2 regions of the Kocuria sp. KRD140 genome follow, and region 2 is predicted to be linked to the other one. Evidence: predicted binding sites of a transcription regulator. Region 2 holds the regulator's gene; the other holds the start of a gene.
The links. Region 2 encodes HrcA, which represses chaperone genes, less so after heat shock. Its sites were predicted from a motif close to TTNGCACTCGNNNNNNNCGAGTGCNAA; they were not measured.

Region 1 (15,542 bases), on a different contig from region 2:
GGCATCGAGTCCTCGTGCGACGAGACGGGTATCGGGATCGTGCGGGGCACCGAGCTGCTCACCAACACGGTGTCCTCGTCCATGGCCGAACACGTGCGCTTCGGCGGGGTGATCCCCGAGATCGCCTCGCGCGCGCACCTCGAGGCGTTCGTCCCCGCGGTGCGTGCTGCGCTCGACGACGCCGGTGTGACCCTGGACCAGCTCGACGCGATCGCCGTGACCTCCGGGCCCGGGCTCGCCGGGGCGCTCATGGTAGGGGTCGCGGCGGCCAAGGCACTCGCGGTGGCCACGGGCAAACCCCTGTACGCGATCAACCACCTCGTGGCCCACGTGGGGGTGGGTCTGCTCGACGACCGCGGTGAGCTGCCCGACGGCCTGGGCGCGCTGCTCGTCTCCGGGGGCCACACCGAGATCCTGGCCGTCCCCGACATCACGAGTGACGTGCGGCTACTGGGCGCCACGATCGACGACGCCGCCGGCGAGGCCTACGACAAGGTCGCCCGCCTGCTCGGACTCTCCTACCCCGGTGGACCGGCGATCGACAAGGCCGCGAAGGACGGCGACCCGACGGCTTTCGCGTTCCCCCGGGGGCTGACGGCGGGCAAGTACATGGGGTCGGCCGAGAATCCCGGTCCGCACCGTTACGACATGTCCTTCTCCGGCTTGAAGACGGCCGTGGCCCGCGTGGTCGAGGCGTTCGACGCCGCCGGTCAACCCGTCCCCGTGGCGGACGTGGCCGCAAGCTTCCAGGAGTCGGTCGTGGACGTGATCGCGCGCAAGACCGTGCTGGCGTGCACCGAACACGGGATCACCACCCTTCTCATGGGCGGGGGCGTGGCCGCCAATTCCCGGTTGCGGGAGGTCGTGACCGCGCGGTGCGGTGAGCACGGGATTCCCGTGGTGATCCCGCCGCTGTCCCTGTGCACCGACAACGGCGCGATGGTGGCCGCCCTGGGCTCCCGGCTGGTGGCGCAGGGCCGTCAGCCCACCGGGATCTCGTTCACCGCGGACCCCGGCCTGCCGGTGTCCACGGTGTCGATGCCCGCGGCGTAGTCCTGCCGGGCCGTATCCGGATCAGCGTTCCGAGCGGTTGCGCTCCACGATGTCCATGACCACGGCGCGCAGGTCCCCGCCGTTCTCCCGGGCCACGCGCCGTTGGCGCTGATAGCCCACAGCCCCGCTCATCATGGTCTCCACGTGCGCGAGCTCGCGGGCGCAGCCGAGCTCGTCCGCGAGGGGTTCCAGATCGGTGAGCAGATCCGCGAGGTCCTCCGTGACCAGGCGCTCGCGGTTGCGGGTGTCCCGGATCACCACGGCCTCGAGACCGTAGCGCGCGGCGCGCCACTTGTTCTCCTGGTGGTGCCACGGGGGCATCACGGGGATCGTCCCGCCGTCGTTGAGGGAACGGGAGAAGGACTCCACCAGGCACTGCGTCAGTGCGGCGATCGCGCCCACCTCCCGCAGGGTCGAGGGACCGTCGCACACGCGCATCTCCACGGTCCCGAAGCGGGGGACGGGGCGGATGTCCCAGCGGTTCTCGGAGATCTCCTCGATCACGCCGGTCTCGATGAGGTCGTTGACGTAGGACTCGTACTCGCCCCACGTGTCGAAGTGGAAGGGCAGCCCCGCCGTGGACAGCTGCTGGAAGATCAGTGCCCGGTGGGACGCGTACCCCGTGTCCTGGCCGCACCAGTACGGCGAGTTCGCGGACAACGCGAGCAGGTGGGGGTAGTAGTTGAGCAGGCCCTCCAGGACGGGCAGGGCCTTGTCCCGGTGGTCGATGCCCACGTGCACGTGGGCCCCGAAGATCACCATCTGCCGGCCCCAGTACTGCGCCCGGTCCAGGACCTTGAAGTAGCGTTCCTTGTCCACCACGGGCTGGTCCGCCCACTGGGAGAACGGGTGGGTCCCCGCGCCGAAGATCTCGAGGGACCGAGGATCCGTGATTTCCCGGATCCGGTCCTGGGTGTCCGCGAGCTGGTCCACGGCCTCGCCCACGGTGTCGCACACACCGGTCACCATCTCCACGGTGTTCTGCAGGAACTCGCCCGTGACATGGGGGTGGTCCCCCTCCTCACCGAACTGCGGGTGCTGCGCCACGAGGGCATCGAGGACCTCCTGGCCGCGCGGGGCGAGCTCGCCGCTCTCGCGCTCGACCAGGGCGACCTCCCACTCCACACCCAGGGTGGAACGTTCGGAGCTGTGGAAATCAATCTGCACGGCGTGGTCCTCTCATGGGTGCACCGGGATCGGCGGTCGTGACCTGAACCGGGACGTCGTTGCCGACCACCGGGGTGTCGCGCGCGGTCCGAACACAGGGGTATCAGTGTACGAGGTTTACGGCGAGCACCACGCGCCGTTCCTTCCCCGCCTGCTCGAGTCGCGTCATGACCAGGGTCGCTCGCTGTGTGCCCCGGGGTGCAAGTTGCTTACGCAATTGCTCGGGGGTCACGTCCGTGCCGCGTTTCTTGATCTCCAGCGTTCCCACGTCCTGCTCCCGCACCCACTTCTTGAGGGTCTTCACGGTGTGGGGCAGCACCTCGCGCACCTCGTACGCGGTGGCCAGCGGGGTGTGCACGAGCGTGTCCGAGCTCAGGTACGCGATCGCGGGATGGATCAGCCGCGCTCCGATGCGCTGCGCGAGATCGGTCACGAGCCCCGCGCGGATCACCGCGCCGTCGGGCTCGTAGAAGTACTGCCCCACCGCGCCCAGCAGATCCCCTTCCGCCGCGGGCGACTCCCACGTCGCGGAGGTCAGTTCGGCCGCCGACGACGCCGCGGCACCGTCCCGGGATGCGTCACCGCTCCGGCCGTCCCCGGCACCCGGCGCGTCCTCACCCGGCACGAGCGTGTCGTCGGCGGCGCCGGGAAGGCGGGGCGCGCCGTCGTGCCCGAGGACCAGGGCGGCGCGTGCGACGTCCGGGCGGCGCACGGCGTTGAACCACAGCGCGGCCTCCACCACGTCACCGTGCTGCGAGATCCACTGGGCCTCCGCGGCGCGCGGGACGTGCTCGTGGGGGATGCCGGGACCGAGCTTGGCACCCACGGCGAGCCCCCGGTCCGCGAGGTCCGTGACGAAGGACAGGGGAGGGGAGAAGGCCTCGGGGTCGAACAACCGCCGCATGCGGCCGTGACCCGAGACCCGGCGCGCGGGGTCCAACCACACGCCCTGCGCGGGACCGGACTCAAGGGCGTCCAGGTCCAGGGACTGGGCGTCCGCGCACACCACCCGGGCGCGCGGCCAGCCCGTGAGGTTGACGGTCGCCACGGCCGCGGTGACCGGGTCCCGCTCGACCGCGGTGACCGTGCGCTCGAGCGCGGCCAGGGCCAGCGAGTCCGCGCCGATCCCACATCCCAGGTCCACCACGTGCTCGATCCCCGCTTGCGCGAACCGCTGGGCGTGCAGGGCGGCCACCGACCACCGGGTGGCCTGCTCCACACCGTCGCGCGTGAACACCATGTGACGGGCGAAGTCCCCGAACTTGGCGTGGGCCTTGGCGCGCAACCGGGACTGGGTGAGGACCGCGGCCACGAGCTCCGGGTCGTGGCCCTGTGCTCGCAGGGACTGGGAGAGCGCGAGCGTGGCCTCCGGGTCGTAGGGGCCCAGCGAATCCAGCAGCCGCATCCCCTGCGGGGTCAGCAGCTGGGCGAGGCTGCGGGTCTCGGCGTCGTCGGGAGCGGTGGAGGCGTTCACGCGTCCATCACATCACGGCGCGGGGAAGCCGCGGCGAACGCGCGGGCCGCGACGCCCGTCACAGAGCCATTTACATTACGATCCGCATCCCTAATTAGGTTAGGCTCACCTAGTGGCTGGCCGCCCGTAACAGACGACCCCGCGAGATTGCGAGAAGATCCATGTCCATGAACCGATTGATCCCCGGTGTGGCGCTGAGTGCCGTGGCGGCACTGGCCCTCGTGGGATGCGGTGCCAACGCCCAGAACGCCTCCGACACCCAGGCGTCCTCGGCCACCGTGACCGTCACGGACAACAAGGGCGAGCAGACCGTTCCCGCACCGCCGCAGTCCGTGGTGGCCACCGACAACCGGGTGTTCGAGACGCTCGCGGACTGGGGCGTACAGCTCAAGGCCGCCCCCAAGCAGCTGATCCCGAACGGCATCTCCTATGCGAACGACGACGCCGTGGTGGACCTGGGTTCGCACCGCGAACCGAATCTCGAGGCGATCGCCGGGGTGGACCCGGACCTCGTGATCAACGGGCAGCGCTTCGCGCAGTACTACGACGACATCAAAAAGCTCGTCCCGGACGCCGCCATGCTGGAACTGGATCCGCGCGACGATCAGCCGCTGGACGAGGAACTCAAGCGCCAGACCACGGCCCTGGGCGAGGTCTTCGGCAAGCAGGAGGAAGCCCGCCGACTCACCGACGGGCTCGACCAGGCCGCCCAGCGCGCCAAGGACGCCTACGACGGCCAGTCCACGATGGGCGTGATCGTCTCCGGTGGTGACATCGGGTACGTGGCACCGAGCAAGGGACGCACGATCGGCCCGCTGTTCGACATGGTGGGGCTGCAGCCCGCGCTGAAGGTCGAGGGCTCCGACAACCACCAGGGGGACGACATCTCCGTGGAGGCCATCGCCCAGTCCCGCCCGGAACTGCTCATCGTGCTGGACCGTGACGCGGGCGTGAAGACCTCCGAGGGTGCCAGCCCGGCGTCCGAGGTGATCGAGAAGTCCGAGGCCCTCAAGGACGTCCCCGCGGTGAAGAACGGCAACGTGGTCTACCTGCCCGCGGACACCTACACGAACGAGGGGATCCAGACCTACACCGAGATCCTCGACGACATCGCGGAGAAACTGGGAGGCCGGAGCAACTGATCCCTCCCACCCCGCACGACCACCGACGCCCCGCGGGAGCCTCCCGCGGGGCTTCGGCATGATCCAGGAAGCACACGTGATGGTCTCCACTGCACAACGTCCGACCCGCACGGGGGTGGCCCGGGACTGGAAGTTCTGGCTCGCCCTGCTGGTGGTCCTGGGACTGCTCTGGCTGTCCCTGGTCACGGGGGTCGCGGACCTTTCGGACGCCCAGGGTGAGCAGTTCCTGGGTCTGACCCGGATTCCCCGCACGGTGGCCCTGGTCCTGGCCGGTGCCGCGATGGCCATGTCCGGGCTGGTCATGCAGTTGCTCACCCAGAACCGGTTCGTGGAACCCACGACCACGGGCACCACCGAGTGGGCCGGGCTGGGGTTGTTGCTCATGATGATCCTGGCCCCGGACGCCGGGTTGAGCGCGCGGATGATCGGCGCGATCGTGGCCGCGTTCGTGGGGACCATGGTGTTCTTCGCGTTCCTGCGCCGGGTTACGCTGCGTTCCTCCCTGATCGTGCCGATCGTGGGGATCATGCTCGGGGCCGTGGTGGGGTCGATCTCCACCTACCTGGCGCTCGTCACGGACCGGTTGCAGAACCTGGGCGTGTGGTTCGCCGGCAGTTTCACGTCCGTGCTGCGCGGCCAGTACGAGACCCTCTGGGTCGTGGCACTCGTGGCGGTGCTCGTGGTCATCACCGCGGACCGGCTCACCATGGCGGGACTCGGCGAGGACATCGCGACCAACGTGGGATTGAACTACAACCGGATCATCCTGATCGGCACCGGACTCGTGGCCGCGGCCACCGGCGTGGTCACGGTGGTCGTGGGCAACCTGCCGTTCCTGGGGTTGATCGTGCCCAACGTGGTGTCCCTGTTCCGGGGCGACGACCTGCGCTCCAACCTGCCGTGGGTGTGCCTGCTCGGGATCGGCCTGGTCACGGTGTGTGACCTGATCGGGCGCACGATCATCGCGCCGTTCGAGGTCCCCGTGTCCCTGATCCTGGGCGTCGTGGGCGCTGCGGTGTTCATCGCCCTGTTGCTGCGAAGCCGGCGCCATGTCTGAGGTGACCGCGCTGCGCCACGACCGGGCGCGCACTGGATCGGGGGCCTTCGTCTCCCCAGCCCACCGCCACCGCTACTGGATCACCGCGCTGTCCTTGTTCGCGGCGGGACTCGTGTTCTGCGCGGGCATCCTCACGTGGGACAACCCCCTGCCGTTCGGCACCCCGGGGTTCTGGCGGATCGCCGAGTCCCGGGCCACGAGCGTGGTGGTGATCCTGATCGTGGCGGTGAGCCAAGCCATGGCCACGGTCGCGTTCCAGACCGCCGCGAACAACCGGATCATCACGCCGTCGATCATGGGTTTCGAGTCCCTGTACGTGCTCATCCAGACCTCGGCGGTCTACTTCCTGGGTGCGGTGGGGGTCAGTGCGGTGCAGGGGCTGCCGCAGTACGCCCTGCAGGTGAGCCTCATGATCGTGTTCGCGCTGGGGCTCTACGGCTGGTTGCTCTCGGGCAAGTACGCCAACGTGCAGGTGATGCTGCTGATCGGCATCGTCCTGGGCGGCGGGCTCGGCGCGGTGTCCACCTTCATGCAGCGCTTGCTCTCACCGAGCGAGTTCGACGTGCTCAGCGCCCGCTTGTTCGGCTCGGTGGCCAACGCGGATCCCGGGTACTTCCCGCTGGCCGTGCCGCTGTGCGTGGTGGCCACGGTGGCTCTGTACGTGCACTCCCGCACGCTCAACGTCATGGCCATGGGGCGGGACGTGGCCACGAACCTGGGCATGGACCACCGCCGGGAGCTGCTGCTCACCCTGTTCTGGGTGTCCATCCTGATGGCGGTCTCCACGTCCCTGATCGGGCCCATGACGTTCCTGGGGTTCCTCGTGGCGATCCTGGCGTACCAGTTCGCGGACACCCACGACCACCGCTACGTGTTCCCCATGGCCGCGCTGATCGGTTTCGCGGTGCTGTCCGGGGCCTATTTCGTCCTGAAGAACGTCTTCTACGCGGAGGGCGCTGTGTCCATCATCATCGAGCTGGTGGGTGGCAGTGTCTTCCTCTTCGTGATCCTGAGGAGGGGCAGACTGTGATCCAGTTGACCGGACTGGTCAAGGAGTACGGCACGGACTTGGCGATCGGGCCGGTGGATCTGCAGATCCCCGCCGGTGGCGTGACCGCGCTCGTGGGGCCCAACGGCGCGGGGAAGTCCACGCTGTTGACCATGATGGGTCACCTCTTGGGTCCCGAGGTCGGCACCGTGGAGATCGGCGGTCACGACGTGAGCAGGACGCCGCCGCGCGAACTCGCCAAGGTGGTCTCCACGCTGCGCCAGGAGAACCACTTCACCGCGCGGCTCACCGTGCGCCAGCTCGTGGCGCTGGGTCGCTTCCCCTATACGCGTGGGCGGATCACCCGGGACGACGAGCGGATCATCTCCGAGTCGATCGACTTCTTCGACCTGGGACCCCTGCAGAACCGTTACCTGGACCAGCTCTCGGGCGGTCAGCGCCAGCGCGCCTACGTGGCCATGGTGCTGTGCCAGGACACCGAGTACCTCCTGCTGGACGAGCCCCTGAACAACCTGGACATGCGCCACTCGGTGCACATGATGCATCACTTGCGCCGCGTCGCGGACGAGCTCGGACGCACCGTGCTGATCGTGCTGCACGACATCAACTTCGCGAGCCACTACTCGGACTGGATCTGCGCCGTGAAGGACGGTCGCGTGGTGGAGTTCGGCCCGCCCGAGCAGATCATGACGGACGAGACCCTCACGCGCGTGTTCGACACCCCGGTCACGTGCCACGACGGTCCCCACGGACGGCTCGCGGTCTACTACTGACGCGGCACGGACGGCTCGCGGTCTACTACTGACGCGGCACGGACGGCTCGCCGGCCACTACTGACGCGGCCGCGGGGAGGCTGGGGACAGCGGCGTCGTACCCGTGGATTGCGCCCAGAGGCGAGCGTGGCGGGCGCGCCTTGACCGCGTGCGGCCCGTCTCCCTACAGTGATGATTAGCACTCTCATGGTGAGGGTGCTAAAGGCCAGGCGCTCAATCGGCACCGCGACGACGGTTGGCACGCCAACTGGCCTGTGGCGGACGCGGTCATGGGACCCCATGACACGGCGCGTTCGCACACCGTCTCACACGCCTAGAAGAAAGGGAGAGATCGTGTCGGTCTCCATCAAGCCTCTCGAGGATCGCATCGTGGTTCAGCCGCTGGCCGCTGAACAGACCACCGCTTCCGGTCTGGTCATCCCGGACACCGCCAAGGAGAAGCCGCAGGAAGGCACCGTCCTGGCCGTGGGCCCGGGCCGCGTGGACGACAAGGGCAACCGCATCCCCGTGGACGTCAAGGAGGGTGACGTGGTCATCTTCTCCAAGTACGGCGGGACCGAGGTCAAGTACAACGGCGAGGAGTACCTGGTGCTCCCCGCGCGCGACGTGCTGGCCGTCATCGAGAAGTAATCCCCGCAACGACTTTCGTGCGCGGTGCCCGGACGTTCGCCCGAGAACGGGCCACGCGGGCACCGCGCCGTCATTTCCACACCCTTCTCGTTTCGTAAGGAGCACACATGCCCAAGCAGTTGGTGTTCAACGACGCCGCTCGCAAAGCGCTCGAATCCGGTGTCAACCGACTGGCCGACACCGTCAAGGTCACGCTGGGCCCCCGCGGGCGCAACGTGGTCCTGGACAAGAAGTGGGGCGCACCCACCATCACGAACGACGGCGTGACCATCGCCCGTGAGGTGGAGCTCGAGGATCCGTACGAGAACCTCGGCGCCCAGCTGGCCAAGGAAGTGGCCACCAAGACCAATGACGTCGCCGGTGACGGCACCACCACGGCGACCGTCCTCGCGCAGGCCATCGTCAAGGAGGGTCTGCGCAACGTGGCCGCCGGAGCGGCCCCGGGCGACATCAAGCGCGGCGTGGAAGCTGCCGTGGCCACCGTGGCCCAGCGTCTGCTCGACAACGCCCGCCCCGTGGAGGGCAAGGACGTGGCCCACGTGGCTGCGATCTCCGCGCAGTCCATGGAGATCGGCGAACTGATCGCCCGCGCCTTCGAGACCGTGGGCACGGACGGTGTGATCACCATCGAGGACGGTTCCTCCACCGAGGTGGAGCTGGACGTCACCGAGGGCATGCAGTTCGACAAGGGCTACCTGTCCCCGTCCTTCGTCACGGACCCGGAGCGCCAGGAAGCCGTCCTGGACGACACCTTCGTGCTGCTGTTCCAGGGCAAGATCTCCTCGGTCCAGGACCTCATGCCCGTGCTCGAGAAGGTGCTGCAGGCCAAGAAGCCGCTGACCATCATCGCCGAGGACGTCGAGGGCGAGGCCCTGTCCACCCTGGTGGTCAACAAGCTGCGCGGCACGCTCGACGTCGTGGCCCTGAAGGCCCCCGGTTTCGGTGACCGCCGCAAGGCGATCATGCAGGACCTGGCCGTGCTCACGGATGCGACCGTGATCACCCCCGAGCTCGGCATCTCGCTCGAGGGCGTGGACGTGTCCCAGCTGGGCAACGCCCGCCGGATCACCGTGACCAAGAACCAGACCACGCTCGTGGACGGTGCGGGCTCCTCGGAGGCCGTGGCCGAGCGTGTGGCGGAGATCAAGGCGGAGATCGCTCGCACGGACTCCGAGTGGGACCGTGAGAAGCTCCAGGAGCGCCTCGCGCGCCTGGCCGGTGGCATCTCGGTGATCAAGGTCGGTGCTGCGACCGAGGTCGAGCAGAAGGAACGCAAGCACCGCATCGAGGACGCCGTGTCCTCGACCCGCGCGGCCCTCGAGGAGGGCATCGTGGCCGGCGGCGGTTCCGCGCTGGTCCACGCCTCCAAGGCGCTCGACGGCACGGACCTCGGTCTGACCGGGGACGCGGCTACGGCCGTGACCATCGTGCGGCGCGCCCTGACCCAGCCCCTGCGCTGGATCGCGGAGAACGCGGGCCAGGACGGCAACGTCGTCGCGGCGCGTGTGGCGGACCTCGAGCCCGGCAACGGCTACAACGCCCTGACGGACGAGTACGAGGACCTGCTCGCCGCGGGCATCATCGACCCCGTCAAGGTCACCCGTTCCGCTCTGCAGAACGCGGCGTCCATCGCGGCGCTCGTGCTCACCACCGAGACGCTCGTGGCCGAGCACAAGGGCGAGGACGCCTGACGCGTCCCACCCCGCCCACCTCGGTGGGTGACCGGGAATCGGCGGTTCACTCCTCCCGGGAGTGGGCCGCCTTTTCCCATGTCGTGTCGCGTAAGGACCCGCACCGCGAACGGTTCGCATCCTGCCGCGGCGCCCCCTTGGCTGAATCAATGCCGTCCGCCCCGAAGCGCTCCTCGCACGATCCCGGGTCGAGCGCTGCCGGTTCCGTGACCGGCGCCGCGGTCGCTTCCGCGGACGACGGCGCCCACCCCCGTATCGGACCGGCGGCACCGCAGGACGCGCGCCCCGCCGATGCCGCCGCCCGGGTGGCCCGGTACTGGCTGCACACGTTCAAACGCTTGTTACCCCCTGGCCACGCTCACAATCTTGCTGACCCTCGCCGCGCTGTGGGCGTTCTTCCTGACCACGCAGATCGCCCAGTTCCGTTCGCAGGGTGTGGCATCCGTGATGTACGTGGAGAACTTGGCGCTCGCTGCCGAACAAGTGGATTACTACGCGGCGGGTTGGATCGCGTTGTGGCCGTTGCTGTCGGCGGCGGCGATCATCGTGGCGGGGCAGCCTGGGTCCCGGATCGGTTTCGACCGGTTCCTCTCGTGGGGCCCGATCGTGCGCCTGGGGGATGCAGCGTACGCGCTCTACCTGGTGCACTGGCCGCTGCTGATTACCTACCTGGTGCTCCGTGACCGCCCGGACGCCGGAGCCCTCGCGGGAACCGCCCTCGTGCTGGCCTCGGTTGCGCTCGCCCTCCTTCTCACGCGCTGGTTCGAAGAACCCCTGAAGCGGTGGTCGTGACCGGAGGCCCGGTCGTGGCGAGTCGGACTCGTGATCGCGGTGTGCATGGGGCTCGTGACGGTGACCGCCGGCGCGTGGGAACGGGCGGAGCTGCAACGCAACCATCGACTGGGGGAGAACGCGTCCGCGAACAACCCTGGCGCCGTCGCCCTGCTGCCGGGCTACGAGTTCCACGGCGACCCGACCGCGCCCGCGCTGCCGCGCCCCGAGGAACTGCCCCACAGCGCCGCAAACCTGGGCGGGGGCTGTCCCGAGGACGTCGAGCTGCCCAAGCAGTTCCGGCAGTTCTGCCGCGAGCCGGTGGCCACGGAGGACCCCGCCCGCACCGTGCTGATGATCGGCAACAGCCACATGCAGCACTGGGTCCCCGTGCTCGAACCGCTGGCCCCGCGAACGGGTGGCGCGTGCTCGCCTTCATCCAGCATGGGTGCTCCTACACGGTGGCCGCGGAACTCGAGGACGCCGAGGCGTGCGCGACCTGGTTCGAGGGCAGCGACGAGATGCTCGCCGCCGCGGACCCGGACCTCGTGTTCGTGCAGGGCACCTTCAGCGAGCCGGACGGGGAGACGTGGAAGCCGGGCCTGGAGACCCGCGTGCGCGCCCCCGTGGCGGACGGCATCCAGGTGGTGGGCATCCGGGACACCCCACGGTTCCACGACGCCTCGGCCGAGTGCGCCGCGCTGCGCAGCCTCGAGTCCTCGGAGTGCGAGATCGTGGCCCCCATGCTCGACACCCCCGACCCCCAGCGGGACCTGGGCTCCAAACTGGAGGGTTTCGCGCCCGTGGACATGACCGACGTCGTGTGTCCCGACGGCGCGTGCCGGCCCGCCGTGGGCAACATGATCGTCTACTTCGACGACGACCACCTCACCGGGATGTATGCAGCCTCAGCCTCCCACAGCTTCGCCCAGCGGGTGTCGGACGCCCTGCAGCAGGACGGGATCACGGGGATCGCGTTACCCGAGTAACTCCTTGTCAGACGGGGGAGGTCTACTATGGCCTGCGTGCTTCCCCCCGATCGAACCCCCACTCTCTCGCCCGCCCCCTGTTCACCCAGCGCCGGCACGTGGTCTGCGGTGGAGCGTCACCGCACGGCCCAGCTCGAGGCGCGGGCTGAACTCAACAACCCGGGGGCTCGGGTGCTGGAACCCGGCTACGAGTTCACGGGGGACGAGAACGCGCCAACTCTCCCTCGGCCGGAAGAGCTGGCGGACTATCACGCGGATCTGGGGTCGAAGTGCCCCTCGGACATCGACATCGACTCCTCGGTCCGGAAGTACTGCACGGAGGTCCTGGGCAACGACGACGCCGAGAAGACGGTCTTGGTCTTGGGGAACAGCCACGCCCAGCAGTGGATCCCCGCCATCAAGACCTACGCCCAGGACCACAACTGGCGGGTGATCGCGTACGTGGGGCAGGGATGCTTCTACACGGAGGCGTCGCAGCAGCCGAAGACCCAGCCGCACTGCGCCGGGTGGTTCGAGCACTCGGAGCACCTGCTCACCTCCAACGACTTCGACACAGTCTTCCTGCAGGGCACGTTCGCGAGCGTGGAGTCCGAAAGAGTGAACGAGAACCTCACGTCCGCCATCCGGCGTCTCACCGGGCGCGGAACGACGGTTGTGGGCATACGCGACAACCCTCGGTTCAAGGAGGGTCTCACCCAGTGTGCGTTGGCTCTGGACCGGGACGACCCCCAGTGCACCCAGGTGCCCCCGGCTGTGCGTCAGGACGATCCTCAGAAGGCTCTAGCCGACGGGATCGACGGGTACGTGACGGTGGACATGACGTCGTTCATCTGCCCCGGGGGATCGTGCCACCCGGTCATCGGCAACGTCTACGTGTTCGCGGACACCAACCACCTCTCCGCGCCGTACGGGGAGAGCCTCATCGATGCTTTCGGCGACCAGCTCACCGAGGCACTGAGCTGATCCGACCGCGCGTCCTGGGCGAAGCGGGGTGAACACCCGGCACAGGGCGCTCCTGCGCAGCGCGGCGGCTTTCGAGGAGGCCTGCGGCGCCGCGCAGCGGTTACGATGGCCCGCATGCTTCCCTCCGAACACCGCGACGTGCCCAGTGTGCTTGCAGACGGTGCCGACCGTTCGACCAGCGACACCGGATCACTCGGTTCGTCGACTGCGCAGCGGGTCCAGAAGTACTCGGGGTTCCGCCCCGAGGTGCAGGGGTTGCGGGCGATCGCGGTGCTGCTCGTGGTCGTCTATCACGTGTTCATGGGCCGGGTGTCCGGTGGTGTGGACGTCTTCCTGCTGATCTCGGCGTTCTTCATGACCCTGTCGTTCGTGCGTCGGATCGAGGGCGGGCGGCCTCTGGGGCTGGGCCGGTACTGGCTGCACACGTTCAAACGCCTGCTGCCCCTGGCCACGGTGATCATCCTGTTCACCCTGGCGCTCATCTGGCTCGTGTTCCCGCGCACGGACGTCGCGGAGTTCCGGTCCCAGGGCGTGGCCTCGATCCTGTACCTGGAGAACTGGGCGCTGGCGTCCAACGCGGTGGACTACTACGCGGCGGACCATTCCACGGCCTCGCCGTTCCAGCATTTCTGGTCCCTGTCGGTGCAGGGTCAGGTCTTTCTGACGTGGCCGTTGATCTTCGGGCTGGCCTGGTTGGTGAAGCGTCGGACGGGTCGCAGCAGCGTGCCGGTCCTGGCGGCGTGCTTCGGTGTGGTCTTCGCCGTGTCCCTGGTCTTCTCGGTGGTCACGACGGCCACGCAGCAGCAGTTCGCGTACTTCGACACCCGTGCCCGGTTGTGGGAGTTCGCCCTGGGGTCCTTGGTGGCCCTTGCCATTCCCTACCTGAACCTGCCCCGTGTGGTGCGGCTGGTGCTGGGCTGGCTCGGTTTTGTGAGCATGGTCCTTGTGGGCATTCTCGTGGATGTGCAGGGCGCGTTCCCGGGTTGGATCGCGTTGTGGCCGCTGCTGTCGGCGGCGGCGATCATCGTGGCGGGGCAGACGGGATCGCCGATCGGTTTCGACAGGTTCCTCTCGTGGGGTCCCATCGTGCGACTGGGGGATGCGGCGTACGCGCTCTACCTGGTGCACTGGCCGCTGCTGATCTCCTACCTGGTGGTCCGGGAGCGGCCTGTGGCGGGGCCGCGCTCGGGTGTGGCGCTCGTGGTGGTCTCGATCGTGCTGGCGCTGCTGCTGACGAAGTTCGTGGAGAACCCGTTGAAGCGGTGGAAGTGGCCGGAGGCGAGGAACTGGCGGCTCGCTCTGGTCATTGTGATCTGCATGGGTCTGGTGCTGGCGAGCGCCGGCACGTGGTCTGCGGTGGAGCGTCACCGCACGGCCCAGCTCGAGGCGCGGGCTGAACTCAACAACCCGGGGGCTCGGGTGCTGGAACCCGGCTACGAGTTCACGGGGGACGAGAACGCGCCCGTACTGCCTGCCTCGATGCAGGACCAGTGGGTGGGACTGCCCCGCGCCTGCGAGGGAGAGTACAAGAGTGCAAACCGAACGGCCCAGGGTTTCTGTCGGCAGACGGAGAAGGTGGAGAACCCGACCAAGGTGGTGGCCGTTGTTGGCAACTCCCACATGGAGCAGTACATGGGCGCGGTGATCCCGGTGGCGGAGGAGGAGAACTGGCAGCTGATCTCGGTGCTGCAACCCGGGTGCGGCTTCGGCGTGGAGGGTCAGTCGAGCACGTGCCGCGATGGAAACGAGGCCGTCATGGACTACCTCGAGGTCCTGAAACCGGACGTTGTGATGACCACTTCCACCCGCTCGGAGCTCATGGACGGGGGCGCCGAGCACGTGGTGAGCGGGCTCGAGGAGCTCACCCAGGACCTTACGGAGCAGGGCAGCATAGTGGTGGGATTCCGGGACAACCCCCGGCTGGACTTCGACCCCACCCGCTGCATCGCGGAGAAGGGCCGGGACGACGAATCCTGCCGAGTTGCACGGCAGACCGTTCTCGGGGACACGGATCCCGCCTCGAGCCTAGACAGCATTCCGGGCTTCGTGGGGATCGACCCCACAGACCTGATCTGTCCGGTGGACGTGTGTGCACCCGTGATCGGCAATGTGGCTGTGTGGCTCGACTCGCACCACCTCACGTGGGACTACACGCGCAGCATGGCCCCGCTGTTGCACGACACCCTGGTCCGCGCGGTCCAGGTCACACCGGGGGTGGCCGCGGAGTGAGCCCTCGGCGCGCGCCGTAGACTGGTGGGGACATTCTCGCGTGAAAGGGATTATTCGTGTCTGAACCCGTGCCCACGGCCCTCATGGACGACCCGTTCGGCTTCACCGGACTGACCTACGACGACGTGCTGTTGCTTCCCGGCAACACGGACGTGATCCCGTCGGAGGCCTCCACCAGGACTCGCTTGTCCCGCAGGATCACGCTGGAGGCTCCCGTGCTCTCTGCCGCGATGGACACCGTCACGGAATCGGCCATGGCCATCTCCATGGCCCGCCAGGGCGGGCTCGGCGTGATCCACCGCAACCTGTCCATCCAGGACCAGGCGGATCACGTGGACCGCGTCAAGCGCAGCGAGTCCGGGATGATCACCAACCCGGTCACGGTATCCCCGGAGGCCACGCTCGCGGAACTGGACCGGTTGTGCGGCTACTACAAGGTCTCCGGTCTGCCCGTGGTGGACGAGTCCCAGAAGCTGCTCGGGATCATCACCAACCGGGACACCCGCTACCTGCCCGAGAGCGATTTCGAGACCCGGCTCGTGCGGGACGTGATGACCCCCATGCCGCTCGTCACGGGCAACGTGGGGATGAGCC
Region 2 (15,542 bases):
CCAAGCCCGCGCAGCAGTCCCTGGGTGGGTACGAGGACCCCAAGCCCATGGTGTTCTCGGGACTGTTCCCCGTGGAGGGTTCGGACTACCCCGTGCTGCGGGACGCCCTCGAGAAGCTCCAGCTCAACGACGCCGCCCTGGTGTACGAACCCGAGACTTCCGCCGCGTTGGGCTTCGGCTTCCGTTGCGGTTTCCTGGGGCTGCTGCACCTGGAGATCACCCGCGACCGACTCGAACGCGAATTCAACCTGGACCTGATCTCCACCGCGCCGTCCGTGTCCTACAACGTGACGCTCGAGGACAACTCGGAGGAGCAGGTTACTAACCCGTCCGAGTTCCCGGAGGGACGGATCCTGGAGATCCGCGAACCCATGGTCTCGGCCACCATCCTGGTGCCGTCCGAGTTCATCGGCGCGGTCATGGAACTGTGCCAGTCCAAGCGCGGTGAGATGAAGGGGATGGACTACCTCTCCGAGGACCGCGTGGAGCTGCGCTACCGGTTGCCGCTCGCGGAGATCGTCTTCGACTTCTTCGACCAGCTCAAGTCCAAGACCCGGGGCTACGCGTCCCTGGACTGGAAGGCGGACGGCGAGCAGGCCGCGGATCTCGTGAAGGTGGACATCCTCCTGCAGGGCGAGCAGGTGGACGCGTTCAGCGCGATCACCCACAAGGACAAGGCGTACTCGTACGGCGTGCTCATGACGGGCAAGCTGCAGAAGCTCATCCCGCGCCAGCAGTACGAGGTCCCCATCCAGGCCGCGATCGGTTCCCGGATCATCGCGCGCGAGAACATCCGCGCGATCCGTAAGGACGTGCTCTCCAAGTGCTACGGCGGTGACATCTCCCGTAAGCGCAAGCTGCTCGAGAAACAGAAGGAGGGCAAGAAGCGCATGAAGATGGTGGGCCGCGTGGAGGTCCCCCAGGAGGCCTTCGTGGCCGCGCTGTCCTCGGACGAGGACACCGGGAAGGACAAGAAGAAGTAATGCCCGCCCAACCGGAGGGTGATCCCGCACCCCGGGACGGCGCGCTCCCCGCGGCGTCGGTCGCCCGTGCCACCGATCGCACCCTGAGCCTGTACGTCCACGTCCCGTTCTGCGCGGTGCGCTGCGGGTACTGCGACTTCAACACCTACACCATGGACCAGCTCGGGGACGGCGTCTCCCAGCGCGACTACCACGCCGACGCCGCCGCGGAGGTCCGCTTCGCCCGGTCCGTGCTCGACGCCGCCGGGGCACCGCCGCGCGCGCTGCACAGCGTGTTCTTCGGCGGGGGTACGCCCACCCTTCTGCCCGCCCGGGAGCTCGCGCTCATGCTCGAGCAGGCCAGGGAGAGCTTCGGGCTGGCCCCGGACGCCGAGGTCACCGTGGAGGCCAACCCCGACTCGGTGAGCGAGGAGACGTTCGACGTGCTCGCCGCGGCCGGGGTTACCCGGGTGTCCTTCGGGATGCAGTCCGCGGTGCCCCACGTGCTGCGCGTGCTGGAACGCACGCACACGCCGGCGAACGTCCCGCGCGCCGTCGGCTGGGCCAAGGACCGCGGACTGGGCGCGAGCGTGGACCTGATCTACGGTACACCGGGGGAGAGCGTGGCCGACTGGCGCACCTCGTTGGAGGCCGCGCTGGCCATGGACCCCGACCACGTCTCCGCGTACTCCCTGATCATCGAGGACGGCACCAAGCTGGCCGCCCAGATCCGCCGCGGTGAGGTGCCGGACGTGGATCCGGACGACCAGGCGGAGAAGTACACGCTCGCGGACGCGCTGCTGCGCGAGGCCGGGTTCGAGTGGTACGAGGTGTCCAACTGGTCCCGCGCGGCCCACGGGCGCAGCGCGGTGCAGAACCGCAGCGTGCACAACCTCGCGTACTGGCGCAATCAGGACTGGTGGGGGATCGGCCCGGGGGCGCACTCACACAGTGACGGCGTGCGCTGGTGGAATCTCAAGCACCCGTTGCCCTACACGGCCGCCGTGCGCCGGGGTGACTCACCGGCCGTGGGCCGCGAGACCTTGGATGGCGAGACGCAGTACGTGGAACACGTGATGCTCGGGATCAGGATCCGTGAGGGAATCCCGCTCGAGGGGCTGCGCCCGGAGGGGCGGCACGCGGTGGCCGGATTGATCGCCGACGGCTGGCTGGACGGCGCCGCCGCCCTCCGCGGGTCCGCGGTCCTCACGGACGCGGGGCGTCTGATGGCCGACGCCGTGACGCGCCGCTTGCTCGACTGGTGACCGTGTCAGGAGTTGCGGGCCGCGAACTTGTCGTAGAGGTGGGTGTTGAACCGGTACTGGTGCGGTTCGCCGCGGTTGACCGTCACGCCCGCGCGCACGGAGGTGATGGCCAGGAACAGCCAGGTCACGGCGGCGATGACCGAGAAGAGCCATCCGATGAACGGGATGAGTGAGAGCACGATGCCCGCGAGGATCACCAGGGTGGGCAGCATGGTGTAGTTGGCGGCTTCCCGGGATTCCTGAGCGGTGAAGGGACCGCGGTCCTTGAACACCCGGTGGATCATGTAGCTGGGCAGTACGCCCACCACGCCACCCAGGTGGGCGAGGGTGGCCCACTGCCGGTCCTGGGACACGTCCAGGGGTTGCGCCACGGGGGCCACGGACTCGAACGGAGTCTCGGCGGAGCGAGTGGAGGGGGAGGGAGCAGCGTCAGTCACGAGCGGGTGTGCCTTTCACGGGCGGTAGCCATCCGGGTCGGTGGACGCCGGTGCTCCCATCCTACGGTCGTTCCCGCGTGGCTCGCGCCGGACGACGATACCAGGCGTCACCGACGCTGAGGGTTACCGCTAACGCGGGTCACCGAAGCCGTAGACCACCGGCTTTGAGCGCCGTCGACGTCGTGGGTCACCGCAGGTCAGGCGCAGCCCGGGTCAGGAATCGGCGGCGTCCGGGGCGGTGAGGAAGTCGATGAGCTCCTCCACGCGGCCCAGCAAGGCCGGTTCGAGGTCTGCGTACGTGTTCACTCGTGCAAGGATCGCCTGCCACGCCCGCCCCACGTCCTGGGGTGTGCGGTGCGGTAGGCCCAGCGCGCGTGCCATCCCGGTCTTCCAATCCACCCCGCGCGGGATCACGGGCCACTCCCGGATCCCCAGGGCGCTGGGCTTCACGGCCTGCCAGATGTCCACGTAGGGGTGTCCGAGGATGAGCACATTGTCCCGGGCACCCGGGACCGCGAGCGCCTCCTGGGCGATCCTGGACTCCTTGGAGCCCGCGACCAGGTGGTCCACTAGGATCCCGAGCCGGCGCTGCGGGCCGGGGTGGAACTCGGCGATGGCTGAGGGGAGGTCGTCGATCCCGTGCAGGGGTTCCACCACGGTGCCCTCGACCGCGAGGTCGTGGCCCCACACCTTGGCCACGAGCTCGGCGTCGTGGTACCCCTCGACCCACACACGCGACTCCTTGGCCACGGACGCGCGCAAGTTCTCGACCTCGACCGACCCCGAACGCGTGATCCGGGGCTTGGCCGGGGCGCTGCGGGTCTCGGGCGGGCCCAGCCGCACGGGTTCGCCGTCCAGGAGGAAGCCCGGGCCCAGGGGGAAGGACTTCACGCGCCCGTGCCGGTCCTCCAGACCCACCACGCGCATCCCGCCGATGGTCTCCACGTCCTCGAGCACCATGTCCCGGGCCACGGGGACGTCCCGGGAGACGGGACCGGTGCGGGCGACGTCGGGACTGCCTAGGTCCTGGGGACCCCAGGACCAGCCGGATGCGTTCACGGGCGACTCCTCCACGTCGTGCCGCGGCGCGAGCGCGCCGCCGGGCAGGCGAATCAGCCGCGAGCGTATCAAAATCGGCCCCTGACCCACGGGCCCTTGACTGCCAGGATTAGCACTGTGAACTCTTGAGTGCCAGAATTGCCAGCAACGGGAGGTGAGACACATGGAGCATCCGCGCCGAGCGCAGATCCTGCGCGCCATCGTGGAGGACTACGTCCATTCGCGTGAACCCGTGGGGTCCAAGGCGCTCGTGGAACGCCACCGTTTACCCGTCTCCTCCGCCACGGTGCGCAACGACATGGCCGCCCTCGAGGAGGACGGGCTGATCGTGGCACCGCACACGAGCTCGGGTCGGATCCCCACGGACCGAGGTTATCGCGAGTTCGTCAATCAGATCGCAGCCCTGGAGCCCCTCACCTCCGCCCAGCGCCGCGCGATCCAGGTGTTCATGGACGGCGCCCAGGACCTGGACGACATCATGGAGCGCACCGTGCGCCTGCTCGCCCAGCTCACCCACCAGGTGGCCGTGATCCAGTATCCCGTGCGCACCGGGATCACCGTGCGCCACGTGGAACTCGTGGACGTGGGGGACGCCCGCGTACTCGTGATCCTGATCCCCACCACCGGACGCGTGGCCCAACGCACCGTGGAACTGCCCGTCACCCTGACCGAGGCCCAGCTGCTGGAGCTGCGCGCCCACGTGCTCGCACGCCTGCTCGGCACGCCCGTGGAAGACGTCCCCGACGCCGCCGTGACCCTGCCCCCGGCCCTGCCCGAGGAACTGCGCGACGCCGGGACCGCGGTGACCGGGGCGCTCGCGGTGCTCGCAGCGGTGTCGGACGAACACCGCCTGGTGATGGCCGGGACCGCGAACCTCGCGCGCTTCAGCGGGGACTTCCCGCAGAGCATCTCCCCGGTGCTCGAGGCGCTTGAGGAACAAGTAGCCATGCTGCGATTGTTGTCCGAGATGCAGCAGGACGAACGCGGGGTCGCGGTGCGCATCGGCTCCGACCACAGCGACGACCCCCTGGCGGAGGCGTCCGTGGTGGCCACGGGTTACGGTCCGCACGCCGCGTCCAAGGTGGGAGTCGTGGGGCCCACACGCATGGACTACCCCACGACCATGGCCTCCGTGCGCGCGGTGGCCCGCTACCTGTCCAAGAACCTGGGGGCTGAGCGCACGTGAGCGCCGCCCGCCCCGCTCGACCGTAGAACCGTAGAACCGACGAAAGAAGAAACGACGACATCGTGAGCGATCACTACGAAACCCTCGGCGTGAGCCGGGACGCCAGCGCCGAAGAGATCAAGCGCGCCTACCGCAAGAAGGCCCGCAAACTCCACCCGGACGTGAACCCCTCACCCGAGGCCGCCGAGGAGTTCAAGCGCGTCTCCCACGCCAATGACGTCCTCTCCGACCCGGACAAGCGCCGCGTCTACGACGCCACGGGCAACGAGAACGGCACGGACACCGGCTTCGGCGGGGGCTTCCCCGGTACGGGCTTCGGCTTCTCCGACATCTTCGAGACGTTCTTCCAGGGCGCGGGAGCCGGTGGCCAGCGCGGCCCCCAGTCCCGCACCCGCCAGGGCCAGGACGCCCTGATCAACGTGCGGATCTCCCTCAAGGACGCCGTGTTCGGCATGGAGAAGGACATCACGGTGGACACCGCCGTCGTGTGCCCCACGTGCCAGGGCACGTGCTGCCAGCCCGGCACGAGCCCCGTGACGTGCACCATGTGCCGCGGCTCCGGGCACATGCAGTACCAGCGCCAGTCCATCCTGGGCATGGTCACCACCCAGGCCCCGTGCTCCCAGTGCAACGGCTTCGGCACCGTGATCGAGAGCCCGTGCCACGAGTGCTACGGCGAGGGCCGCGTGCGCGACCGCCGCCCCCTGACCGTGAAGATCCCCGCCGGCATCCAGTCCGGCAACCGCATCCGCCTGGGCGGCCAGGGTGAGGCCGGCACCGCCGGCGGACCCAACGGCGACCTCTTCGTGGAACTCAAGGTGGACCCGGACCCCACCTTCCTCCGCGAGGGCGACGATCTCCACGCCCGCCTGCGTATCCCCATGACCGCCGCCGCGCTCGGCACCACCGTGAGCCTCGAGACGTTCGACGGCGCTCGCACGGTGGACGTCGATCCCGGCACCCAGTCCGGTGCGACCGTCACGCTCGACGACCTGGGCGTCACCCACCTGCGGGGCAAGGGCCGCGGGGACCTCAAGGTGCACTTCGAGGTGGAGACCCCCAAGGACCTCTCCTCCGAACAGCGCGAACTGCTCGAGCGACTCGCCGAGCTGCGCGGTGAGGAAGCAGCGGACGGTACGACCGTGAACACCAACCACTCCGGTGGGTTCTTCTCCCGGTTGCGGGACCGGTTCAACGACCTGTGACCAACCCCGTCTTCCACGTCCCCGCTGAGGACCTCTCCCGGGCGCACCCGGGGGAGGTCCTGGACGTCGCGGGTCCCGAGGCCAAGCACGCGGTGACCGTGCGGCGCCTGCGCGCGGGGGAGGCCCTGGACCTCGTGGACGGGCACGGCACCCGTGCGGTGTGCACGTTCGACTCCGGGGCCAAGGACCGGATGAGCGTGACCGTCCAGGAGATCCACCACGACGCAGCGCAGCAGCCGGAGTTCACGCTGGTGCAGGCACTCGCCAAGGGGGACCGGGACCTGCAGGCCGCGGAGGCCGCCACGGAACTCGGGGTCTCCCGGGTGATCCCGTGGCAGGCGGAGCGCAGCATCGTGCGCGTCCACGCGGACCGCGCGGCCAAACTCATGGCCAAGTGGGACTCCACCCTGGCCGCGGCGGCCAAGCAGTCCCGGCGCGCCCGCTGGCCCGAACGCGGTGACTGGGTGGACACCGCGGGTCTGGCCCGGCTGATCGCTGCGGAACCCCAGATGCTGTGGCTCGTGCTGCATGAATCGGCGAGCACACGTTGGTCCACCCCGGACGTGACCCGGTGGGGCGATCGGTCCCGGATCGCGGTGATCGTGGGCCCGGAGGGAGGGATCGGTGACGGAGAGCTCGAGGCGTTGTGCGCCGCCGGTGCTCAGCCGATGCGCCTGGGGACCACTGTCATGCGATCGTCCACCGCGGGACCCGCGGCACTGGCCGCGCTGCACGCGGTGCTCGGGCTCTGGGACTGACCCGGGACCCAACGGGGAGGGCTCAGTCCCCGGCGCGCACCGTGATCGCGTGATCGTCGGACACGGTGGTGCCGGAATCGTCCGTGCCGCTCACGCGCACGGTGTACGTCCCGGGGTCGAGCGTGACACTCGTGCGTAGTTCCGTGCCCGTGGTCGGATCTGAGCCGGGGGAAGCGGGTGCGACGTTCCCACTGTGCACGACGCGGTCGTCCTCGAGCACCTCCCAGCGGGCGTCACGCACCGAGGGCAGCACGCGGGCGAAGACCGTCACGGGGCTCTTGGGTTCCGCCCCGGTCTGGGGGTCCACGAGCCACACGGGCGCGGCCAGTGCAGAGTCACGCGTGAGCGGGGCATTAAGTTCCACGGCTCCGAAGGCCTTGTACCCGCTCTGCCCGTTCACGAGGACCCGCACCTCCTTGGCCGTGGACGAGTCCAACAGCCCGGCGGTCACAGCCGCCGCGGAGACCGTGTACACCATTTGCTGCAGTGCGACCCGCGCGTCCTGCGAGGAGAGCTGGGAGGCGAACGCGGCGGCGGGCAGGTCCACGGTGATGGTTCCGTCCGGGGACACGGAGGTGCCCACGGTGTCCACGGCGGACCACAGGGACCGGTAGTCCGGGTCCGCGGGGGTGGCCGAGGTGACCATGAGTGCCGCCTGGGCCACGGGGTCGGTCGTGTCCTGGGAGGTCGGGGTGCGGAACTCGCGGAACAGGTAGCGCGATTGGTCCCCGGTGCCCACCCAGTACACGGGGGCCTGTTCGGTGGCCACGCCTTCCATCGCCGTGTCCGTGTTCATGGGTGCGGAGGCGATCCCGGGGGCGGCTTCGGAGTTGTGGTCCGGTCGGTCGGCGGCGGTCCCGCACGAGGCCACGACCGCGGCGAGCGACACGGCGAGCGCCCCCGTCGCGGCGCGCCGAAGTCCGCCGGGCGCGGTGGCGCGACGACGCTGCGGCTCGGTCGTTCCTGCGGGATTTTTCACGGCTACACAACTTACCCACCGGAAGCCACGGGCGCTAACGTCGCACGTGGATCCGGGCGGACCGTTATTGGATTGCAACCTGCGGCGTGCGAGCCCGTCGGTCCCGGCGGGTCCGGGTCCGCGCGCACCGGTAGGCTGGACCCGATGAGCGAACCAACCGAAGGGACCGAGGCACTGAGCACTCCGCCCACCGAACGAACCCGCGTCACCGTGCACGTACCGGATCGGGAGACCGCCGTCCGGACCTTGGGTCACGGGGACGCGACCTTACGTCTGCTCGAGCAGCAGTTCCCGGCCGTGCGGATGACCGTGCGGGACCTGGACGTGGCCCTCGAGGGGCCCGTGATCGACACCCGCCTGGCCGCCTCCTTACTCGAGGAACTTCTCGCGATGGCGCTGCGCGGCACCGAGATCACCGAACGCACGGTGCTGCGCGTGGCCCGCATGATGCGTGACGCCCAGGACCTGCGCCCGTCGAGCGCGCTGTCCACGAGCATCCTCTCCACCCGGGGCAAGACCATCCGGCCCAAGACCGTGAACCAGAAGACCTACGTGGACGCGATCGACGAGCACACCGTGGTCTTCGGGATCGGGCCCGCCGGTACCGGCAAGACGTACCTGGCCATGGCCAAGGCCGTGCGCGCCCTGCAGGCCAAGGAGGTCAACCGGATCATTCTCACGCGTCCCGCGGTGGAGGCCGGCGAGCGACTGGGCTTCCTCCCGGGTTCGCTCAACGACAAGATCGACCCCTACCTGCGTCCCCTCTACGACGCCCTGCACGACATGATGGACCCCGAGTCCATTCCGCGGCTCATGGAGGCCGGGACCATCGAGGTCGCCCCGCTGGCCTACATGCGCGGGCGCACCCTTAACGACGCCTTCGTGATCCTTGACGAGGCCCAGAACACCACCCCGGAACAAATGAAGATGTTCCTCACCCGTCTAGGCTTCGGCTCACGGATCGTGGTCACCGGTGACGTGACCCAGGTGGACCTGCCCGGGACCACCAAGTCCGGACTGCGCCAAGTCCAACACGTGCTCGGGAAGATCGACGACATCGCGTTCTGCGAACTGACCTCCGCGGACGTGGTGCGCCACGAACTCGTGGGCGAGATCGTGGCCGCCTACGACCAGTTCGACACCACCAACCGCCACCGCGTGGAACGAGCCCGCCGCAAGGACGAACGCCGAGCGGCGTCGTCCGAGCGCACCGGGGGAGACACCCCGTGAGCGTGGCCTTCGACCTGCCCTGGGACACCCCCGCCGAACAGGCCGAGCTGCCCACCGCCTACCGCGCCGTGGACACCGACCAGCTCGAGGCCCTCGTGGACCTCGCCTTCACCCGCTGGCACCTGCACCCCGACACCGAGGTCAGCATCGCCGTAGTGGACGAGACCCGCATGGCCGAACTGCACGAACAGTGGCTGGACCTGCCCGGAGCCACCGACGTCATGTCCTTCCCCATGGACGAACTGCGCGAGGGCACCCCCGACGACCCTAGCCTGGGCGTCCTCGGGGACGTCGTACTGTGCCCACCCGTGGCCGAACGCCAGGCCGCGGCCGCCGGCCACAGCACCCAGGACGAACTGTGCCTGCTCACCACCCACTCCCTGCTGCACCTGCTGGGCCACGACCACGCCCACGAGGACGAACGCGCCCGCATGTTCACCGCCCAGCGCTCGCTGCTCGAGGAGTTCCTGGGCCGGGACGCGCCCGTGGAGACCATGACGTGAGGCGCCGCACCGCCTCCGACCCCCGCACCGACTGAACGACCGAGGACCCGCGATGACCCAGCCCTCTGAACAGCCCGCTGACTTCCGCGCCGGTTTCGCCGTGTTCGTGGGCCGGCCCAACGTGGGCAAGTCCACGCTGACCAATGCGCTCGTGGGGCGCAAGGTCGCGATCACGTCCAACCGTCCGCAGACCACGCGGCACACCATCCGCGGGATCGTGCACCGCACCGACGGTCAGTTGATCCTCGTGGACACCCCCGGCCTGCACCGTCCGCGCACGCTGCTCGGTCAGCGGCTCAACGACGTCGTGGCCCAGACCCTGGGTGAGGTGGACGTGATCGGCTTCTGCGTGCCCGCGGACCAGAAGGTGGGCCCGGGGGACCGGTACATCGCCCAGCAGGTCGTCGCCGCCGTCGGGCGCACCCCCGTGGTCGCGATCGTGACCAAGGCAGACCTCGTCCCCCAGCAGCGCCTCGCCGAACAGCTCGTGGCCGTGAGCGAGCTCGGGCGCGAGGTCGTCACCGAGGAGCGCGCCCAGCGCGACGCACGACGACGACGTCGCGACGCGGCGCCGTCCGCCAAGGGCGCCGGCGGTCGCCCGGCCGCGCAGCGCACCGAGGACACGCCGGCCGGATGGGCCCACGTGATCCCCGTGAGCGCGGCGGACGGCTTCCAGATGGACGAGATCGCCGAGCTGCTCGTGTCGCTGATGCCCGTCTCCCCGCCCCTGTACCCGGAAGGGGACCTCACTGACGAGCCGGAGGTCACCATGATGGGCGAACTCATCCGCGAGGCTGCGCTCGAGGGCGTGCGGGACGAACTGCCCCACTCGCTCGCCGTGGTCGTGGACGAGGTCTCCGAACGTGAAGGCCGCTCACCGGACAACCCCATGCTGGACGTCCACGCGAGCCTGTACGTGGAACGGGACTCCCAGAAGGCCATCGTGATCGGTAAGCGCGGTGCGCGACTGCGCGAGATCGGGACGCGCGCGCGAGCCCAGATCGAGTCTCTACTGGGCACCCGGATCTACCTGGACCTGCACGTCAAGGTCGCCAAGGAATGGCAACGGGACCCCCGACAGCTGTCCAAGCTCGGGTTCTGACCGGACACACACCACACGCCAACCCGGTGCCGTAGCCTGACCCACCAGTCAGGGCCGCACGCCCCCCCGATCCGAGACCCCAGGAGACGTCACCGGTGGATCCCAGCTCAGCACCACGCCGGAGCCGCCGGAGTTCGCGTACGAGCGCGCCGTGGAGCACGCATCCCGCCCGCCGCACGAATCGCGACGGCGAGGCGTACGACCTGCGCCAGACCGGACGTCATCACCGCGCCCATGTCCATCGCCCCTCGGTACGCAGGATCGCCGTGATCCTGGCCGTGTTCGGGCTGCTGGCCGTGCTCGGCATCGGCGGGATCGCCGCGCTGCGCCTGACCGGCAACCTCACCTCGAGCCCCCTGAACCTCTCCGACGGTGCCGAGAACGTGGACGACGGCCCCCTGGACATCCTCGTCATGGGCTCGGACACTCGCCACGGTCAGGGCAACAGCGAATACGGCAGCGAGGACGACGCCGAGGGCCGCACCGACGTCATGATGCTCATGCACGTGACCGAGAACCGCGATGCCGTCACCGTGGTCTCCTTTCCCCGGGACCTCTTGGTCAGGATCCCGCAGTGCACGGACCCCACGAGCGGCACCGTGTACCCGGCCACGACCGGGATGCTCAACAGTGCGGTGGAACACGGCGGCCCTGGGTGCACCGTGGCCGCGATCAACCGACTCACCGGCGTGAACATCGACCACTTCATGCTCGCCGACTTCAACGCCGTCAAGGAACTCTCCAGCGCCGTGGGCGGCGTGCAGGTGTGCGTCAACGAACCCGTGGATGACCCCAAGTCCGGGCTGCGTCTGCCCGCCGGGATCTCCTCCGTGGAGGGCGAACAGGCACTCGCGTTCCTGCGTTCCCGCGCGGCGTTCGGCAACGGTGGGGACGAGGCCCGCATCCGCTCGCAGCAGTCGTTCCTGGCGTCCCTCACGCGCAAGATCCAGGCGGACGGGACGCTCACCAACCTCCCGCAGCTCTACCACATCGCCGAGGTGATGACCCAAAACCTACACGTGGACCAGGGGTTGACCTCCATCCCCACCCTCGTGGGCATGGCCGGTGCGCTCAACGGCATCGATCCCGGCCGGATCGCGTTCGTGACCGCGCCGTCCGAGCCCTACCCGCAGGACCCCAACCGGTTGCAGCTGGACGAGAAGCCCGCCGAGCGGCTCTTCGAGACCCTGCGTCGGGACGTCTCCGTCACGGAGGCTCGCGACGCGCCGTCGGCGTCCCCCGGGCCCTCCCACGCGGTGGGGGAGACCGCCACCCCCGCGCCGAGTGCCGCGCACCCCACGGAGCCGGCGGCATCGCCCACCGCGACCGGCCCCGCCGTGGACCCGTCGCTCGTGCCGATCACGGTGAGCAACCGCACGGACGCCGGGGGCCGGGACCACCAGCTCGTGAGCGTGCTCGAACGCGCCGGCTACGACCAGGCGCGCACCGCGTCCTCCGGCACGCAGCTCGCGGCCACGCAGATGTTCTACAACCCCAACTGGGCGCTGGCCGCGGACGACGTCGCCGCTGTCCTGAACGTCTCACCGAGCCAACTCGTGGCGAGCTACGACGTGCCCGGGATCGAGGTCGCGGTGGGCCAGGACTTCCGTAGCGGTGACACGATGGACCGCAACGCCGCCCTGCCCGACGACCTGCAGGGCCAGACCGCGGAGCAGTTCACGTGCCAGGAGACCGCGGCGGGGTAACGATCCGGTGTGCCGGCGACCTAGTGGTACGTTGGATCACATGCGGCAAGGGATGACGCTACTCCTGCTTACGTGCCGCAGCGGGGCCTGAACCGATCCTCACGGCCGACCACCCGCTGCGGAGTTCCGTGGTGCCGGCCCACAAGCTTCTGATCGAAAGGCCCCCTTCCCATGAAGAATTTGCAGCGTCCCTCCGGAATGCCCGTCCACAAGTACACCCCGTACCACCACAACTTCCCGTTCGACATGTCCGACCGCACGTGGCCGGACAAGGTGGCCACCACGGCCCCGCGCTGGTGCGCCGTAGACCTGCGGGACGGCAACCAGGCGTTGATCGACCCCATGGACTCCGAGCGCAAACTGAAGATGTTCCAGTTGCTGGTGAAGATGGGCTACAAGGAGATCGAGGTGGGCTTCCCGTCCGCCTCGCAGACCGATTTCGACTTCGTGCGCACCCTGGTCGAGGACGACCTGATCCCGGAGGACGTCTCCATCCAGGTGCTCACGCAGTCCCGCGAGCACCTGATCGAGCGCACGTACGAGGCGATCGAGGGCGCACCGCACGCGATCGTGCACCTGTACAACTCCACGTCCACCCTGCAGCGACGCGTGGTCTTCGACCGCGACATGGACGGCATCGTGGACATCGCCCTGACCGGTGCCAGGTTGTGCCGCAAGTACGAGGAACAGCTCAAGCACACCGACGTCACGTACGAGTACTCCCCGGAGTCCTACACGGGCACCGAGCTCGAGTTCGCCGCGCGGATCTGCAACGAGGTCGCCGAGACCTTCGAGGTGGGTGACGGTCGCAAGATGATCATCAATCTGCCCGCGACCGTGGAGATGGCCACTCCCAACATCTACGCGGACTCGATCGAGTGGATGGGCCGGCACCTGTACCACCGCGACGACATCATCCTGTCGCTGCACCCCCACAACGACCGCGGGACCGGTGTGGCCGCCGCCGAGCTGGGCTACCTGGCCGGGGCGGACCGGATCGAGGGGTGCCTGTTCGGCAATGGCGAGCGCACCGGCAACGTGGACCTGGTGACCCTGGGGTTGAACCTGTTGACCCAGGGCGTTGACCCGCAGATCGACTTCTCGGACATCGAGGAGATCCGCCGCACGGTGGAGTACTGCAACCAGTTGCCCGTGCCCGAGCGCAGCCCGTACGGCGGTGACCTGGTCTTCACCGCGTTCTCCGGTTCGCACCAGGACGCGATCAAGAAGGGCTTCGAGGCCATGCAGCGGGACTCGCAGGAGCGGGGCGTGGACATCGATGACATGGAATGGGCCGTCCCGTACCTGCCGGTCGACCCCAAGGACGTGGGCCGCAGCTACGAGGCCGTGATCCGCGTGAACTCCCAGTCCGGCAAGGGTGGCGTGGCCTATCTGCTCAAGAGCGAGTACGGCATCGACCTGCCCCGCCGGGCCCAGATCGAGTTCTCCGGGGTCGTGCAGAAGTACACCGAAACCTCGGGCTCGGAGGTCACCGCGCAGCAATTGTGGAAGATCTTCACCGACGAGTACCTGCCCGCCAAGGACGGCGGCGGCGAGCTGTGGGGTCACTACCGCATCACGTCCATCTCCACCCATGCCGAGGACGAGGGCAACACGGTCCTGGAGATCGGCCTGGACGTGGGCGGCGAGCACCACGAGCGCACCGCGCACGGCACCGGGCCCATCGACGCGCTGATTCAGCTGTTCAACGCGGAGGGCGTGGACGTGCGCCTGCTGGACTACACAGAGCACACGCTGTCCGCGTCCGCGAACGCGCAGGCCGCGAGCTACGTGGAGCTCGCCGTGGGTGACCGCGTGCTGTGGGGTGCGGGGATGGACAACAACACCACGCGAGCGTCCCTGAAGGCCGTGATCTCCGCGGTCAACCGCGCCGTGCGTGACGCGCAGTTGGCCCAGCAGGACTGAGCGCGCTCCTTCCCTTCTCCGACGACTCCGCTGCGGGCACCCGGGTGCGCCGCAGCGGAGTCGTGTCCGGGGTAGGTGACACAATGACCCGATGGCCCGTTCAACCTTCGCATCGCGCAGCTATCGGGACGACGCCGTGGTGCTGCGCACATACGACCTCGGCGAAGCGGACCGGATCGTGATCCTGCTGACGGCCGAGAACGGCCAGGTCCGGGCGGTGGCCAAGGGTGTGCGGCGCACCAAGTCGCGGTTCGGTGCGCGCCTGGAACCCTTCCACGTGGCCCAGGTGCAGCTCGTGCACGGACGGAACCTGGACATCGTGTCGCAGGCCATCGGCAAACGGGCATACGGGCAGAGCATCGTGGCCGACTACGAAAAATACACCGCCGCGGCGGCCATGGTCGAGACCGCGGAGAAACTCACCGCGGACGACTACGACACCGCAGTCCAGCACTACCAGTTGCTCGTGGGAGCGCTGTCTGCCCTCGCGCGTGGTCTGCACGAGCCGGGGCGCATCCTGGACTCTTATCTGCTACGCGCCGTGGCCCTGGCCGGTTGGACGCCCAGTTTCGTGGACTGCGCACGGTGCGGGGCTCCCGGGCCTCATCGCTCGTTCTCCGCGGCCCTCGGCGGTGCGGTGTGTCCTCAGTGCCGTCCGCCGGGATCCGCCGCGCCCAGTGCGGCCACGTTCGTGCTGCTGGACGGGCTGCTGCGCGGGGACTGGTCCACGATCGACGCCGCCGGCACCAAGACCGCGCGCGCAGCTGCCGGGTTCGTGGCGGCGTACATCCAATGGCACATGGAGCGCACGGTGCGTTCCCTGGCCCTCGTGGATCGCGGGGACGGCTGAGGCGGGGAGTGCCCGCTACTCGGTGGGAAGTTCTAGGGTGGGGGAGGACCACCCCGTCGCTTCTCGAAAGGATCCCCGCATGAGCCGCTTCGCCCCGCCGCCGCCCCATCCCAGCGGTGCCACGGTGCCCGCCCTGGATCGCGATGCCATTCCCCGACATCTGGCCCTCGTGATGGACGGCAACGGCCGCTGGGCCAACGACCGCGGACTGCCGCGTACCGAGGGGCATCGGGAGGGTGAGCGAGCCCTCATGGAGGTCGTCGCGGGAGCCATCGACCTGGGGATCCCGTACGTGTCCGCGTACGCGTTCTCCACGGAGAACTGGAAACGGTCCCCAGCCGAGGTCGCGTTCCTCATGAACTTCACGGGGGACG

Region 1: a site for HrcA is predicted at 7,851-7,877, ahead of groES (co-chaperone GroES). Genes of this name have one in related genera too.

What each region holds. Positions count from the first base shown of each region.
Region 1 is NZ_JABFAW010000007.1:68,787-84,328, reverse strand. It holds gene tsaD (tRNA (adenosine(37)-N6)-threonylcarbamoyltransferase complex transferase subunit TsaD) at 1-1,053, shown strand, start outside; gene J1M36_RS06690 (glutamate--cysteine ligase) at 1,075-2,220, opposite strand; gene J1M36_RS06685 (class I SAM-dependent methyltransferase) at 2,324-3,694, opposite strand; gene J1M36_RS06680 (siderophore ABC transporter substrate-binding protein) at 3,856-4,836, shown strand; gene J1M36_RS06675 (iron chelate uptake ABC transporter family permease subunit) at 4,916-5,893, shown strand; gene J1M36_RS06670 (iron chelate uptake ABC transporter family permease subunit) at 5,886-6,923, shown strand; gene J1M36_RS06665 (ABC transporter ATP-binding protein) at 6,920-7,675, shown strand; gene groES (co-chaperone GroES) at 8,009-8,305, shown strand; gene groL (chaperonin GroEL) at 8,413-9,996, shown strand; gene J1M36_RS06650 (hypothetical protein) at 10,363-10,788, shown strand; gene J1M36_RS13105 (SGNH hydrolase domain-containing protein) at 10,779-11,756, shown strand; gene J1M36_RS06640 (SGNH hydrolase domain-containing protein) at 11,865-12,719, shown strand; gene J1M36_RS06635 (acyltransferase family protein) at 12,834-14,948, shown strand; gene guaB (IMP dehydrogenase) at 15,032-15,542, shown strand, end outside.
Region 2 is NZ_JABFAW010000001.1:50,287-65,828, reverse strand. It holds gene lepA (translation elongation factor 4) at 1-983, shown strand, start outside; gene hemW (radical SAM family heme chaperone HemW) at 983-2,227, shown strand; gene J1M36_RS00255 (DUF4870 domain-containing protein) at 2,233-2,664, opposite strand; gene J1M36_RS00250 (DUF3097 family protein) at 2,878-3,723, opposite strand; gene hrcA (heat-inducible transcriptional repressor HrcA) at 3,887-4,909, shown strand; gene dnaJ (molecular chaperone DnaJ) at 4,972-6,114, shown strand; gene J1M36_RS00235 (16S rRNA (uracil(1498)-N(3))-methyltransferase) at 6,111-6,872, shown strand; gene J1M36_RS00230 (GerMN domain-containing protein) at 6,895-7,851, opposite strand; gene J1M36_RS00225 (PhoH family protein) at 7,996-9,081, shown strand; gene ybeY (rRNA maturation RNase YbeY) at 9,129-9,584, shown strand; gene J1M36_RS00215 (GTPase Era) at 9,637-10,686, shown strand; gene J1M36_RS00210 (LCP family protein) at 10,953-12,392, shown strand; gene leuA (2-isopropylmalate synthase) at 12,564-14,318, shown strand; gene recO (DNA repair protein RecO) at 14,410-15,168, shown strand; gene J1M36_RS00195 (isoprenyl transferase) at 15,248-15,542, shown strand, end outside.